DNA from 3 places in the Paraburkholderia sp. EG286B genome. Region 3 is predicted to be linked to each of the others. Evidence: riboswitches for the same ligand, from Rfam matches in the RefSeq annotation. Region 3 holds a riboswitch; each other region holds the start of a gene.
The links. Region 3 has a riboswitch for cobalamin ahead of AB4Y42_RS30805 (TonB-dependent receptor). Riboswitches for the same ligand answer to the same signal wherever they lie in the genome.
Positions count from the first base shown of each region.

Region 1 (4,313 bases), on a different contig from region 3:
TCGAGCGATGAAGCCGCGAATGCCGTGGTATTCAGCACGAGCGAGACGTCGTGTTCGGCCGCCAGTTGGTCGAGCACGTCGCGGCTCAAGGCGTCCTTGAGCGACGTGATCGCAAGCGGCAGCGGGTTCAGGCCGCGCGCGAGCAGCGCGGCGATCAAGGCATCGAAAGCGGCGGTGTTCGCCGCCTGCAGATGCGCCTTGTAAAACAGCAGCGCGACGACCGGCGCGCCGGGTTGCCAGCGCGCGCGCCATTCGTCGATGGTCGCGACATCGCGCTGCGGGCAATAGAGTGCGGCGGCCGGCAGCGCGACGGGCGGCGCGGGCTCGCTGCCCCAGTCGAACGCGCGCCACGCGAGCGCACGCAGGAACGATTCGGCGTTGGCCGCGCCGCCTTCGCGCAGATAACGCCACAGCAAGCGGCAAAACTCGGGCTCGGCGCGGCTCTTGGCGATGAGATTGGGGTCTTCCTGCAAGTCGCCCGAAAACATCGCGAGCAGTTGTCCGCGACGCCCGGCGAGCGAGACGACCTGCTCGATCCCATAAGGCCAGTACGTTTCGCCGCCCAGATGATCGACCACCACCACGCGCGCGTGCTGCAAGACGTCTTCGACGTAGAAGTCCACCGACGCGGGCTGGCGCAGATACGTGACGTTCGCGAGCCGCACGCCCGGAAAACCGGCGGGCAGACGCGGCACCACGCTCGCCAGCAGCGCGAGCGTGGTGTCCGCCGAACTGAGCACGACGATCTCGGCGGGCTGCTGGTCGATCCGGATAACGCCTTGCGTGTCGTCGACGAAACCGCCCGGCGTGGTGCGCAGCAAATGCATGGAACAGCCTCGTCTAGCTCGGCGCGATCACTTCGCGGCCGCGGTCTGCAGGTTCGCCAATGCGGTATCGAAGGCCGCTTGCAGCGTCGCGCCATCGAGGTCTTCGCCGATCAGCACGAAACGGCTCGCGAGCGGCTGTGCCGCGCTTTCCTGCGCGTTCCAGCGGCGGTCGAAATAGCTGTCGAAGCGACGGCCCACGCCTTGAATCACGAGGCGCATGGGCGCGCCCGGCAACGCGGCAAAGCCCTTCACGCGATAGATCGTGTGCGCATCGACGAGTTGTTGCAGCGCCTCGATCACGCTTTCGCGCGAAGCGGCAGCGCCTGACACCACGACCGAATCGAACTCGTCATGGTGATGATCGGGATCGTCGGCGGAACCGTGATGGTCGTGCCGCAGATGAATGCTCTCCTCGGAGGCCGCCTCGAGCCCGAGCAGCGTATGCAGATCGAGCTTGCCGTGCTGCGCGCGCACGATCTTCACCTGCGGCGGCAGTTCTTCGCGCAGTTCGGCGATGAGCGCGTCCTGGTCCGCAACGTCCAGCAGATCGGTCTTGTTGAGAATGACGAGGTCGGCCGCCGAAAGCTGGTCTTCGAACAGCTCATGCAGCGGCGACTCGTGATCGAGGTTCGGGTCGGCGCGGCGCTGCGCGTCCACGGCCTGCGGATTTTCGGCGAACTGGCCGCTCGCGGCGGCGGGGCCGTCCACCATGGTCACGACCGCATCGACGGTGAACGCGTTGCGGATCGACGGCCAGTTGAACGCCTGCACGAGCGGCTTGGGCAGCGCGAGACCCGAGGTTTCGATCAGCACGTGATCGACATCGCCGCGGCGTTCGAGCAGTTTCTCCATCACGGGAAAGAACTCTTCCTGCACGGTGCAGCAAAGGCAGCCGTTTGCGAGTTCGTAGAGCTGGCCTTCGGTTTCGTTGCCGTCTTCGTCGCAGCCGATGCCGCAGCCACGCAGGATTTCGCCGTCGATGCCGAGTTCGCCGAATTCGTTGACGATGACCGCGACGCGCAGGCCGCCCGCGTGCTGAAGAATGTGACGCAGCAGCGTGGTTTTACCGCTGCCGAGAAAGCCCGTCACGATCGTGACCGGAATCTTGCGCATTTGCATGAAGTGCTCCTTCGGCGCCAGGCCGTATCGAGGGGCATGGTGCGTCGCGCCTGCCGTTCGTGCGGGTGCCGTGTTGCGCACACGCGCGTATCCATGGAGACGCTGTCACGCGCAACGATGCAACAACCTGCAGGGGACGAACGACCAGAAACGCACCCGGGCCTCGCCCGGCTGACGCATGAAAATCACGGACCCGGCACCGCATCCCCGCAGCGCGAATCCCACGTATCTGGCCGGTATCCGGACTGACGAAACACCGCTTCGCCTTCCCGCGCGAGCGGCCTTGCGGCCGGCTTGCACAGTGGCGTGGACTGCGTAAAGCATGGAAGCGGTTTGCGGCATTCGTGCGAACGCCGCGCTCGTTGTACCGTTGCGGGTGCAGTTCAGGTTGGCCATGCCCGAGGCGGGATGGCTCCCTGATTCCCGTTTAACTGCGCGTGCATTATGAATCGCGCGCGCGAGCACCAGAGTGCGTGCGAGTGTAGGCGCGGGGGGCCTGCGCGTCAAGGAAGGCGTGGGAAGCCGCAAAAGCGTGTGCTATCGTAGCGCGCATCCGGCGCCTGCTGGAACGCGACGCTTTTGCTCGTTTTGCCTCTGCGGTCACGCCTTCGATCGACGCTCTCGCCGTGAATCCTGCCGAACATCGCGCCTCGCGCGCAGCCTCATTCGAAGCCACGCCGGAGCCCGCGCAGCGCGTGCCGCCGCTTGCGCTCGGCATCGGCTGCCGGCGCGGCGTGACGCTCGCGCAGGTCGAAGCCGCAGTGCGCGCCGCGCTCGGCGCGTGGCCGCTCGACGGCGTAACGGCCGTGGCGACGCTCGACGCCAAAGCCGGCGAACCCGCCTTGCAAGCGTTTTGCGCGGCACACGCGCTGCCGCTGCAGACGTACACGCGGGAGCAGCTCGCCGCGACGCCGACACTGGCGCCGCCCTCCGCCGCCGCGCAGGCGCAGTTCGGTGTGGACGGCGTGTGCGAGCCCTGCGCGCGTCTCGCGGCGGGCGGCGCTCCGCTCGTGCGCGGCAAGCTGGCGCTCGACGGCGTGACGGTCGCAATCGCAGGCATTCTGCAAGATCACGAAAACGCGGACGCGAAAACGCCGCCACCAACCCACTCCCGATGATGAAAACCGATCCCGAATCGCACCAACGCATGACGCAACGCCGCCGCGAAGGCCACGAGAAGAAGCAGGCCGCCGCGACGCACGAAAAGGGCCTGTTGATCGTCAACACCGGCAACGGCAAGGGCAAGAGCACGGCCGCGTTCGGCATGGCCGTGCGCATGCTCGGCCACGGCATGAAGCTAGGCGTCGTGCAGTTCATCAAGGGCGCACTGCACACGGCCGAACGCGATTTCCTCGGCAGTGTTGCGCACTGCGAGTTCGTGACGATGGGCGACGGCTACACCTGGAACACGCAGAATCGCGACGGAGACATCGCCACCGCGCGCAAGGGCTGGGACGAAGCGAAGCGCATGATCGAGAGCGGCGAGTACGCCATGGTGATCCTCGACGAACTCAACACGGTGCTCAAATACGAGTACCTGCCGCTCGACGAAGTGCTCGGTGTGATCGCCTCGCGCGCGCCGCACGTGCACGTGGTCGTGACGGGTCGCCATGCGCCCGACGCCCTGATCGAAGCGGCCGACCTCGTCACGGAAATGCGCCTCGTGAAGCATCCGTATCGCGAGCAAGGCGTGAAAGCGCAAAAGGGCGTGGAGTTTTGAGCGCATGAGCGCAACGGTTGCCTGCCCCGCGCTCTTCATCAGCGCGCCCGCTTCGGGCCAGGGCAAGACCACGTTCACGGCCGGCCTCGCACGGCTGCACCGGCGCGCGGGCCGGCGCGTGCGCGTCTTCAAGACCGGGCCGGATTTTCTCGACCCGATGATCCTCGCACGCGCGAGCGGCGCGCCCGTGCTCTCGCTCGACCTGTGGATGGTGGGTAAAGAAGCGTGCCGCGCCCTGCTCGCACAGGCCGCGCGCGAAGCCGACCTGATCCTCATCGAAGGCGTCATGGGCCTGTTCGACGGCACGCCGAGCAGCGCCGATCTCGCGACTGAGTTTGGCGTGCCGGTGGCCGCCATCGTCAGCGCGAAGTCGATGGCGCAGACCTTCGGCGCGATCGCGTTCGGTCTCGCGCGCTTTCGGCCGGAGGTGCCGTTTCATGGCGTGCTGGCGAACCGAGTGGGCTCGCCGCGCCACGCGCAGATGCTGCAGGAAGCATTGCCCGCCGACGTGCGCTGGCTCGGGCACATCGCGAGCGAAGCGACGATGGCGCTGCCCGATCGTCATCTCGGCCTGCATCAGGCCGCGGAGATCGACGACCTCGACGCGCGCATCGAACGCGCCGCCGACGCGCTCGCGCAAACCGCGC
Region 1 is NZ_JBFRCF010000009.1:267,882-272,194, forward strand. It holds gene cobN (cobaltochelatase subunit CobN) at 1-827, opposite strand, end outside; gene cobW (cobalamin biosynthesis protein CobW) at 855-1,946, opposite strand; cobalamin riboswitch at 2,160-2,430, opposite strand; gene AB4Y42_RS21415 (cobalamin biosynthesis protein) at 2,573-3,064, shown strand; gene cobO (cob(I)yrinic acid a,c-diamide adenosyltransferase) at 3,064-3,666, shown strand; gene AB4Y42_RS21425 (cobyrinate a,c-diamide synthase) at 3,671-4,313, shown strand, end outside.
Region 1: another riboswitch for cobalamin. It lies ahead of cobW (cobalamin biosynthesis protein CobW); the one in region 3 lies ahead of AB4Y42_RS30805 (TonB-dependent receptor).

Region 2 (4,313 bases), on a different contig from region 3:
CGCCGGCGCAATTCGTCCTCGGGCAGCACGCCCGAGAGTACGGCGAGGCTCTGGTTGCGGTAGACGAGCGGCACGCCCAGCACCGCCGCGCCGCCCAGCATCGAGCACACGCCCGGCACGACTTCGGCCTCGTAGTGCGCGGCGAGCCGGTCGTGCAGATACATGTACGAGCCGTAGAAGAACGGATCGCCTTCGCAGATCACGGCCACGTCGCGTCCGGCGTCCAGATGGCGCGCAAGCATTTGCGCCGCGCCGTCGTAGAAGTCGGCGATGATCGCTTCGTACGAGAGCGGCGGTTCGAGCGCTTCGGTCGTCACGGGGTACACGAGCGGCAGGCGTTCCTGCTCCGCTTCGAGATGGGCCTCGACGATGCCGAACGCATTGCCTTTCTTGCCCTTCGCGACGAAATACGCGACCACGGGCGCGGCCTTGAGCAGGCGCAGCGCCTTGAGCGTGAGCAGTTCGGGGTCGCCGGGGCCGACGCCAATGCCGTGCAGACGTCCTTTGCGGATCATTTATTCGGTCTCCGAAGCGAGTGCGTTGACGGCGGCGGCGGCCATCGCGCTGCCGCCGCGGCGGCCGTGCACGACGACGAAGGGCACGCCGTGACTTTCGGCTGCGAGCTGCGCCTTGGACTCGGCCGCGCCGACGAAGCCGACGGGAAAGCCGAGGATGAGCGCGGGGCGTGGGGCGCCGGCGGCAATCATGTCGAGCAGATAAAAGAGCGCGGTGGGCGCATTGCCGATCGCAACGACGCTGCCTGCCAGATGCGGCCGCCACAGTTCGAGCGCGGCTGCCGAGCGCGTGTTGCCGATCTCGCGCGCGAGATCCGGGACGGCGGGATCGTCGAGTGTGCAGATCACGGCGTTGTCCGCGGGCAAGCGCGCGCGCGTCACGCCATAAGCGACCATTTTCGCGTCGCAGAGAATCGGCGCGCCGCCCGCGAGCGCGTTGCGGCCCGCCATGCCCGCGCCTGCGGAAAACGCGAGGTCGGCGGCCACGTCGACCATGCCGCATGCATGAATCACGCGCACGGCGAGTTTTTCGAGGTCGGCGGGAATGCGCGAGAGGTCGGCTTCGGCGCGGATCGTCGCGAACGACTCGCGATAGATCGCCTGGCCGTCGCGAATGTAATCAGACATCTTGGGTACTCCGGGGCCGCTGCGCGAGTGCCAGCGCGGCGGCTTCGATCGTCAGGCTGCGCGCGACGAGCCGGCCGAAGCCGCTTTGCGTATCGTCGCGCTGGTACAGGTCGTAGTGGTCGGGGGCGCTGGCGAGCAACGTGAACGGCGCGCAATGCGCGGCCGCGCAGGAGCGTTCGCAGCCGCTCAGGTGGGCTTCGGCGCCGGGCGGCAGCAGGGCGGCGAGGCGCTGGGCGTCGGCTTTCGTGTCTGCGCTGCTTTTCGCACATCCGGTCGAGCCCGTGCACGCGATGAGGCGGGCGAGCGGGTCGGCGCGCGAGACGATCAGGCCGAGCGCGTGCAGGCGTTCGAGCGCGGCGGGCATGGCGTGCGCGGGCACGTTCGGCAGCAGCACGCCTTGCCATGGCGTCACGCGCAGCGTCGCATCGCCCGAGTCTTCCGCGAGTGCGGCGAGTGCGCGCAGCGTTGGCGCGTCGATACGGCCGAGCGCGGGCTGCGCGCCCACGTAGCCGCTGCCGTCGGCGTGCAGCGCGTGCGCGCCGAGGCGCAAGCCGGCGGGGCTCGGCGCGCGGCGCCACGCGTGCAGCGTGGCGTCGTCACGCGTCAGCGCGCATTCGCCATGCTGTTGCGCGCGCTGCAGCAGCGCATCGAGCGAATGAGTGGCGAGGACGTCGCGCATGCGGGTGGCGTCCGCGTCCGCGAGATCGAGGAACGCATGCAACAGCGCGCGCATCGATGCGCAAACGTCTTCGGCCGCGAGCGTGCCGACTGGCTGCGCCGTGGGGCAACCTGCGAGCCCCAGCGCGAAGCGCACCGTTGCGCCATAAGGCAGCGCGGCGAGCCAGATGTCGTGCGGATGCTCGAGCATCGCCACACGCTCGCCGCCGTCCAGTTGCAGCGCGAACTTGGGCGAGAGCGCGGCGAGGCGTGGCTCGCGCTGCATCATGTCGATGAGCGCGGCGGCGAGTTCCGTCGTGTCGCACAACGCGTCAGGGTCGAGGCCCGCGAGCGGGCTCAGCATCACGTTGCGCAATTCGTCGGCGGCGCACGCGCGCTCGACCGGGCTCGCGGCGTCGATGCCGGCGGGGCCGAGGCCCGCGCCGATCAGCGCAGCGCTCAACGCCGCTTCCTCGCCCGCGAGCACGCCGCGAATCTGCACGTTCGCGCGATTGGTCAGTTCGAGCACGCCGCTCGCGTGCGTCGACGCTGCGTCGGCGAGGGCGCGCGCCCGCACGGCGCTCAGCATGCCGCCGGGCAGACGGATGCGGCACAGGCCGCCGTCGCGCGCCGCGACCACGCGCACGAGCCCCGGGCACGCCGAGGGGCGGAGCACGGCCAATGCGGCAGCGGGCGAGACGGGCTTCGTTTCGTGTTTCAAGGGAATACCGGGTAAGCATTGCGCGGCAACGGCAGCGATATCGGTACACCCCGCCCGATATGGGTTCGCGCGAACAGTCGGCCGGCAGGTCTCCTGGCTCACAGGTCGTCGACCGCATCGGCCTTCCCGGTAATACCAGTGGCTCAGGTGGATGCGGTCTCGCTGCTCACAGTCGCGAGGGCGGCCACAGCTTGCTGTGTTCCCTGATTGCGATCCGGAGTTAGCGCTTTAGCGCTGACTCTGGTCTCACGCAAAGTTGCCTTAACGGCGCCGGCGGACACGGTATTATGCCCGTTTTCGCGCGTGCTCCGCCCCATGATCGGGCTGCGGGCCCGTGGCGGCGTAGAGAAACAGGCAACAAAACAGGCAACGGCGGGAGAACGCATGCAGGGCAAGCAGGCATGGCTGACGGTGGTGGGCATCGGCGACGACGGCTACGCGGGGCTCGGGCGCGACGCGCGGCGCGCGCTGTTCGACGCGGCCATCGTGACGGGCGGCGAACGCCATCTCGCGATGCTGCCCCCACGCGTGCGTGCGCGGCGCGAGGCGTGGCCGCAGCCGTTCAGCGTGGAGGCGCTGCTCGCATACCGCGAGTCGAATGCGTCCGTATGCGTGCTCGCGAGCGGCGACCCCATGCTGTTCGGCGTGGGCGCGACGCTCGCGCGCCGCGTGCCGCCCGGTGAAATGCGCGTGCTGCCCGCGCCGTCGTCGCTCTCGCTCGCGGCGGCGCGCATGGGGTGGGCGTTGCAGGATACGGCGATGGTCTCGCTCGTCGGCCGTCCGCTCGATGCGCTGCGCCGCCATCTCTACGCGCGCTCGCGCGTGCTCGCGTTGAGCGCGGACGGCCGCACGCCCGCGGCGCTTGCCGCGCTGCTCGCCGAAGCGGGCTTCGCCGCCACGCGTCTTGCCGTGTTCGAGCATCTGGGCGGCCCGCTCGAACTCCGCATCGAGGGCCGCGCCGATGCGTGGCACGTCGAACAAGCCGCGGCGCTCAATCTCGTCGCATTCGAATGCGAAAGCGATAGTGCGCAGACGCCCGCGCGCGGCTGGACGCTCACGCCCGGCCTTCCCGACGACGCCTTTCGCCACGACGGTCAGATCACGAAGCGCGACGTGCGCGCGCTCACGCTCGCGCGTCTCGCGCCGACGCCCGGCGCGCTGCTGTGGGACGTGGGCGCGGGCAGCGGCTCGATCGGCATCGAGTGGATGCGCTCGCACGCCGCCTGCCGCGCGATCGCGATCGAGGCGCACGCCGAGCGTCAACGCTTCATCGAGCACAATCGGGCGGCGTTGGGCGTGCCGGCTTTGCAACTCGTCGCGGGCCGCGCGCCCGACGCGCTCGCAGGACTCGCCGCGCCCGACGCGGTCTTCATCGGCGGCGGCGTGACCGTACCCGGCGTGCTGGACGCATGCTGGGCGGCGCTCGCGAGCGGCGGGCGGCTCGTCGCGAACGCGGTGACGTTGCAGAGCGAAGCGGCACTAGTGGCATGGCGCGCACAGCACGGCGGCACGCTCACGCGCATCGGCATCGGCGAGGCGCAGCCGCTGGGCGGCTTCGACACCTGGCGTCAGGCGTTGCCCGTCACGCTTTACGAGGCGGTCAAGCCATGACGGCGCGCATCCTGCTGCTCGGCGGCACCGGCGATGCGCTGGCGATCGCGCGCACGCTCGGCCCGCAGCACGTGTACTCGCTCGCGGGCCTTGGCCGCGTGCCCGCCGATCTCGCCTGCGCGGTGCGAGTGGGCGGCTTTGGCGGGGCAGAAGGGCTCGCGCGCTTTCTCGCCGACGAAAAC
Region 2 is NZ_JBFRCF010000009.1:254,221-258,533, reverse strand. It holds gene AB4Y42_RS21375 (precorrin-2 C(20)-methyltransferase) at 1-515, opposite strand, end outside; gene AB4Y42_RS21370 (precorrin-8X methylmutase) at 516-1,142, opposite strand; gene cobG (precorrin-3B synthase) at 1,135-2,520, opposite strand; cobalamin riboswitch at 2,586-2,774, opposite strand; gene cbiE (precorrin-6y C5,15-methyltransferase (decarboxylating) subunit CbiE) at 2,905-4,131, shown strand; gene AB4Y42_RS21355 (cobalt-precorrin-6A reductase) at 4,128-4,313, shown strand, end outside.
Region 2: another riboswitch for cobalamin. It lies ahead of cobG (precorrin-3B synthase); the one in region 3 lies ahead of AB4Y42_RS30805 (TonB-dependent receptor).

Region 3 (4,313 bases):
TGGTTCGCCGTGGGCGAGCGCATCGCGTCGCTCGATCCGCAGAGCGGCCAGACACAGCGCTCGATCGACATTGCGGCACACGCGGGCACGGCTTTCGACGGCCGGCATCTGTTTCAGATCGCCGAGGACCGCATCCACAAGATCGACCCTGAAACGGGCCGCGTGCTTGCCACGATTCCCGCGCCTGGAGGCGGCGGCGACTCGGGACTCGCGTGGGCAGACGGCACGCTCTGGGTCGGGGTGTATCGCGAGCGCAAGATCCATCAGGTCGATCCGCAGACGGGCGCGATCCTGCGCACGCTCGAATCGAGCCGCTTCGTCACGGGCGTGACGTGGGTGGACGGTGAACTGTGGCACGGCACCTGGGAAGGCGACGAGAGCGACTTGCGGCGCATCGATCCGGGCACGGGCGAAGTGCTGGAACAGCTCGACATGCCGCCGGGCACCGCCGTTTCGGGGCTGGAGTCCGATGGCGACGAGCAGTTTTTCTGCGGCGGCGGCAACAGCGGGAAGATTCGCGCGGTGCGGCGGCCGAAGCGCGAGGGCTAGGCGAGCGGGCGCGCGAAACGCTTGAACGCACCCGCTCGCACGCAACGCTCAGAACGTATAGGTCACCTTGCCAAACGCCGTGCGCCCCAGCGTGTTGTACCCGTATGCAGTCACGTACTGCCGGTTGAACACGTTCGCCAGCGTGGCCGAAAGCGCGAGATGCGCATTGACCTTGTACGACGCGCGCAGGCTCACCGTGGTCCACGAAGGCAGGTAGATCGTGTTGAGCTGGTCGTCGAACGTCGAGCCGTTATACAGCAGCGAAACGCCGGTACTGAGCGCGTGGAGCTGGAACTCGTCCCACGTGTGATCGACGCTCAGGCTCGCCGTCTGGCGCGGGCGGCGATTGAGCCAGGTCTGGTCGGTCACGTCCTGCGGATTCAGGATCCCCACCGTGAGGCTCACTGGCGTGGACTTGCCGAGCGTGCCCTTGTACGAGAGGTCGAGCCCCTGAATGTGCGCGCGGCCCACGTTCACGGGCAGGAAGGTCTGCGAGTTGTACGTGATGAGGTCGTGCACGCGCGTGTCGTACACGGCCGCCGTGAACGTGCCGATCGACGTGGTGGCGTCGAGCGCGGCTTCGATCGAATCGCTGCGTTCGGGCAGCAGGTTGGGATTCGAGTAGCCCGGATAGTAGAGGTCGTTGAAGGTCGGCAGGCGGAACGCGTTGCCGTACGAAACGCGCGCGGTGTAGACCGGCGTGATCGCCCACGACAGTGCGACGTTGCCCGTATTCACCGATTGCCCCTGCACGATCTCATGCCGCCCCGCCAGAAACAGCGTGACGGGTCCGAGCGTGGTGGACTGATGCATCGACACGGCCGAATCGTTGCGCGCGGGCAGGCCGCCCGGCACATCCACGGGCAGGAACGCCATCTCGCGCGTGTAGTCGTAGGCGAGCTTGGTCTCTCCGTCGAGCGGCATGCCGAAGAGCGTGTGGCCTCTTTCCTGATGCGTGATCGACGTGGAGGTGGAAAAGCGCGTCGAGTCGATCTCGTCGGTCGGGATCGCCGGGTCGTTCGAATAGAGGAACTGACGGTCCGTCGCGTAGCCCACCGACTGGTCGAACTGCGTGGTCGGCGTGATGTCGAGGTGGAACGCGAGGCCGGTCGTGAGCTGGTTGTCGCGCTGGCGGTCGTTGCCCCCCGCGTTGTCGTACGAGAGATCGGAGCGGTGGTAGAGCGCGAAGGTCGAGATCGACCAGTTGTCGTGCGCGTAGCCAAGGCGCGCGTCCAGGTTCTGCGCGTGGTATGGATTGCGGCCGTCTTCGTGGCCGTAGGCCCCGGGCTGCGTCGCGTCGATGCCCGCTGTGTTGTAGTCGTGCAGGCCCAGCGAGTAGGTGAGGCCGCTCAGTGCGGAAAGCGGCCCGGTCGAGCCGATCGTGCCCGAGGTGCGCACCTGCGTGTCGAAGGTCTTGTTCGAGCCGCCGCCGAACGAGACGGTGGTCTGGTTCGGCTGGTTCGACGCATGACGCGTGAAGAGCTGCACGACGCCGCCCACGGCATCCGCGCCGAACGAGGCGGCTGCGGGGCCCGAGATCACTTCGACGCGGTCGAACGAGGCGGTCGCCAGATCGGCCCATTCGGCCGTGCCCGTGGTGACGGAGCCAATGCGTATGCCGTCGATGAACACGGCCACCTGGTCGGCCGACGACCCGCGGATGCTCACCCCCGTGTACGACCCCGGCCCGCCGGTCTGCGAGACGGTGACGCCGGGCAGCGTGGCGAGCGCCTGCGCGATGCTGGGGTCGGCGGGGGAGACGCGGTCGAGGTCCTCGCGCGTGAGCACCTGGGTGCTTGCGTAGCGCTGGTCGAACGATTGCGGCAGATGCTGCGCGTCGCCCACGACGAGGATATTGGGCAGCGTGGTGCCGTCGCCGGCTTGCTGCTGTGTCTGGGTCGGCGATGCGTCGGCGGCCTGCGCGGTTTGCCACGCACAGGCGAGCGCGGCGGAAGTCAATACGAATTGGCGAAACTTCATGATGCGGTGGCTGGAAACAGCTCCTGAAAAACGGGCTGTCCGTGCAACGGGCGATCGCCGCGTGGGCGGTGCTTTTGCGCATTGGGGATCCCCGCCCGCTGCGGCTGCTGGACTCGGCTGATGGCAGGTCTCCTGGCTCGCGGGTCGACGTCCGTTGCCGGCCTTCCCGGTTTCCCAGTGGCACGCTCTGGCATGGACTCGCCGCTAACAGTTGCGGGGGCAGCCGCAGTCTTGCACTGCGTTCCCTTTTGATCCCGTCGCCGGGAACCATCAGCGCGCAAGGGTAATGGCCGCGCATTCGCCGCGTCAACCTTTGACGTGTGTCGTGTGGCGAAAACACCCGGTTTGGCCGCTCCCGCAACTTACGCTATCCTTGCAGCTGTTTTTCGCGCGTAGGCGCTGCACGAGCGAAACGCAGCAGGGAAGCCGGTGAGAATCCGGCGCGGTCGCGCCACTGTGACTGGCTGTCAATCGAGCCAGAAGTCAGACCCCGCTACGTTTATTTCACGACTCATTCCCGGGCGCGTAACCCAAGGAGCCGTCAATGCACACCCTCCCACCTTGGAAAAGCGGGCCAATCCGGCCACCACCACCGGCCCTGATGCGGCGTAGACCGCTCACGGGCCACCAGGCGTTCGCTGTTCAAAAGCACGCTGGATATTGACGGATTAACGACGACGTCGGGTCACCTCGCCGCAACAAGCGAGGGCTGACGGCGCTCGTCCATGCATTCTTTACTAGCACAAACAAGAAGACTCATGAACAAGCACATTCTGGCCGCCCTCGGCGGGGCGGCGTTGGCATTCACAGGCGCTGGCGCCTCGGCGCAGCAGGTCACGTTGTACGGTGAGATCGACGCTAGCGTCGACTATGTCAGCGACGTTGCGGGCCGCAGCCAGTATCGCGCAGGCTCGGGCCTGATCGACGGCAGTTTTTGGGGCCTGCAGGGCAGCGAGGATCTCGGCGGCGGCAACGCCGCGATCTTTCGCCTCGAGCGCGGTTTCTCGGTCACCTCCGGCGAAGCCTTCAACGACCATCCGTTCTATGTTGGTCTGCAATCCGAACGATTTGGCACGATCACGCTGGGCCGCCAGTACGACACGATGCACGACTACTTCGCCCCGTTCACGCTGACGGGTGGCGCGGCCGGCACGGCATTCGCGCATCCGTTCGACAACGACAACGCCAACAATTCCTGGCTCGCCTCGAATGCGGTGAAGTTCGCGAGCGCCACATACGGTGGTTTCAGCGCCGGCGCGATGTACGCGTTTTCGAACGCGGCGGGGCGCTTCGCGCAAAACCGCGCTTACGGCTTCGGCGCGCATTACGAGGGCGGCCCGTTCAGCGCCGGTGTGGCTTGGATGCACATCGACGGACGCGGCGCCTCTTCGGTGGGTGCGTACGACACGTCGGTGCTGCCGGGTGCGGGCCTCGTGCCGACCGAGGTCGCGGTGCAGCGCGAAGATACCATTGGCGCGGGCATGAGCTACGCGCTCGGCGACGTGACGCTCGGCGCGGCCTGGTCACGTTCCATTCATACGGGTGTGAGCGAGGCCGATGGCGGCGTGCCGCTCCCGTCGATCGCCTTCAGCAACTACGAAGTGAATGCGCTGTGGCAGGTGACGCCCGCGTTCTCGCTGGCGGGCATGTATGCCTATACGGGCGCGACCTCCGCACATTGGCATCAAGGTGCGCTGCAGGCCGACTATCAGCTGTCGAAACGCACGGACGTGTATACCGAGGCGGTCTATCAGCGCGCGTCGTCCGGTGCGTTTGCGATGATC
Region 3 is NZ_JBFRCF010000017.1:81,856-86,168, forward strand. It holds gene AB4Y42_RS30800 (glutamine cyclotransferase) at 1-549, shown strand, start outside; gene AB4Y42_RS30805 (TonB-dependent receptor) at 598-2,529, opposite strand; cobalamin riboswitch at 2,634-2,816, opposite strand; cobalamin riboswitch at 2,907-3,041, shown strand; gene AB4Y42_RS30810 (porin) at 3,288-4,313, shown strand, end outside.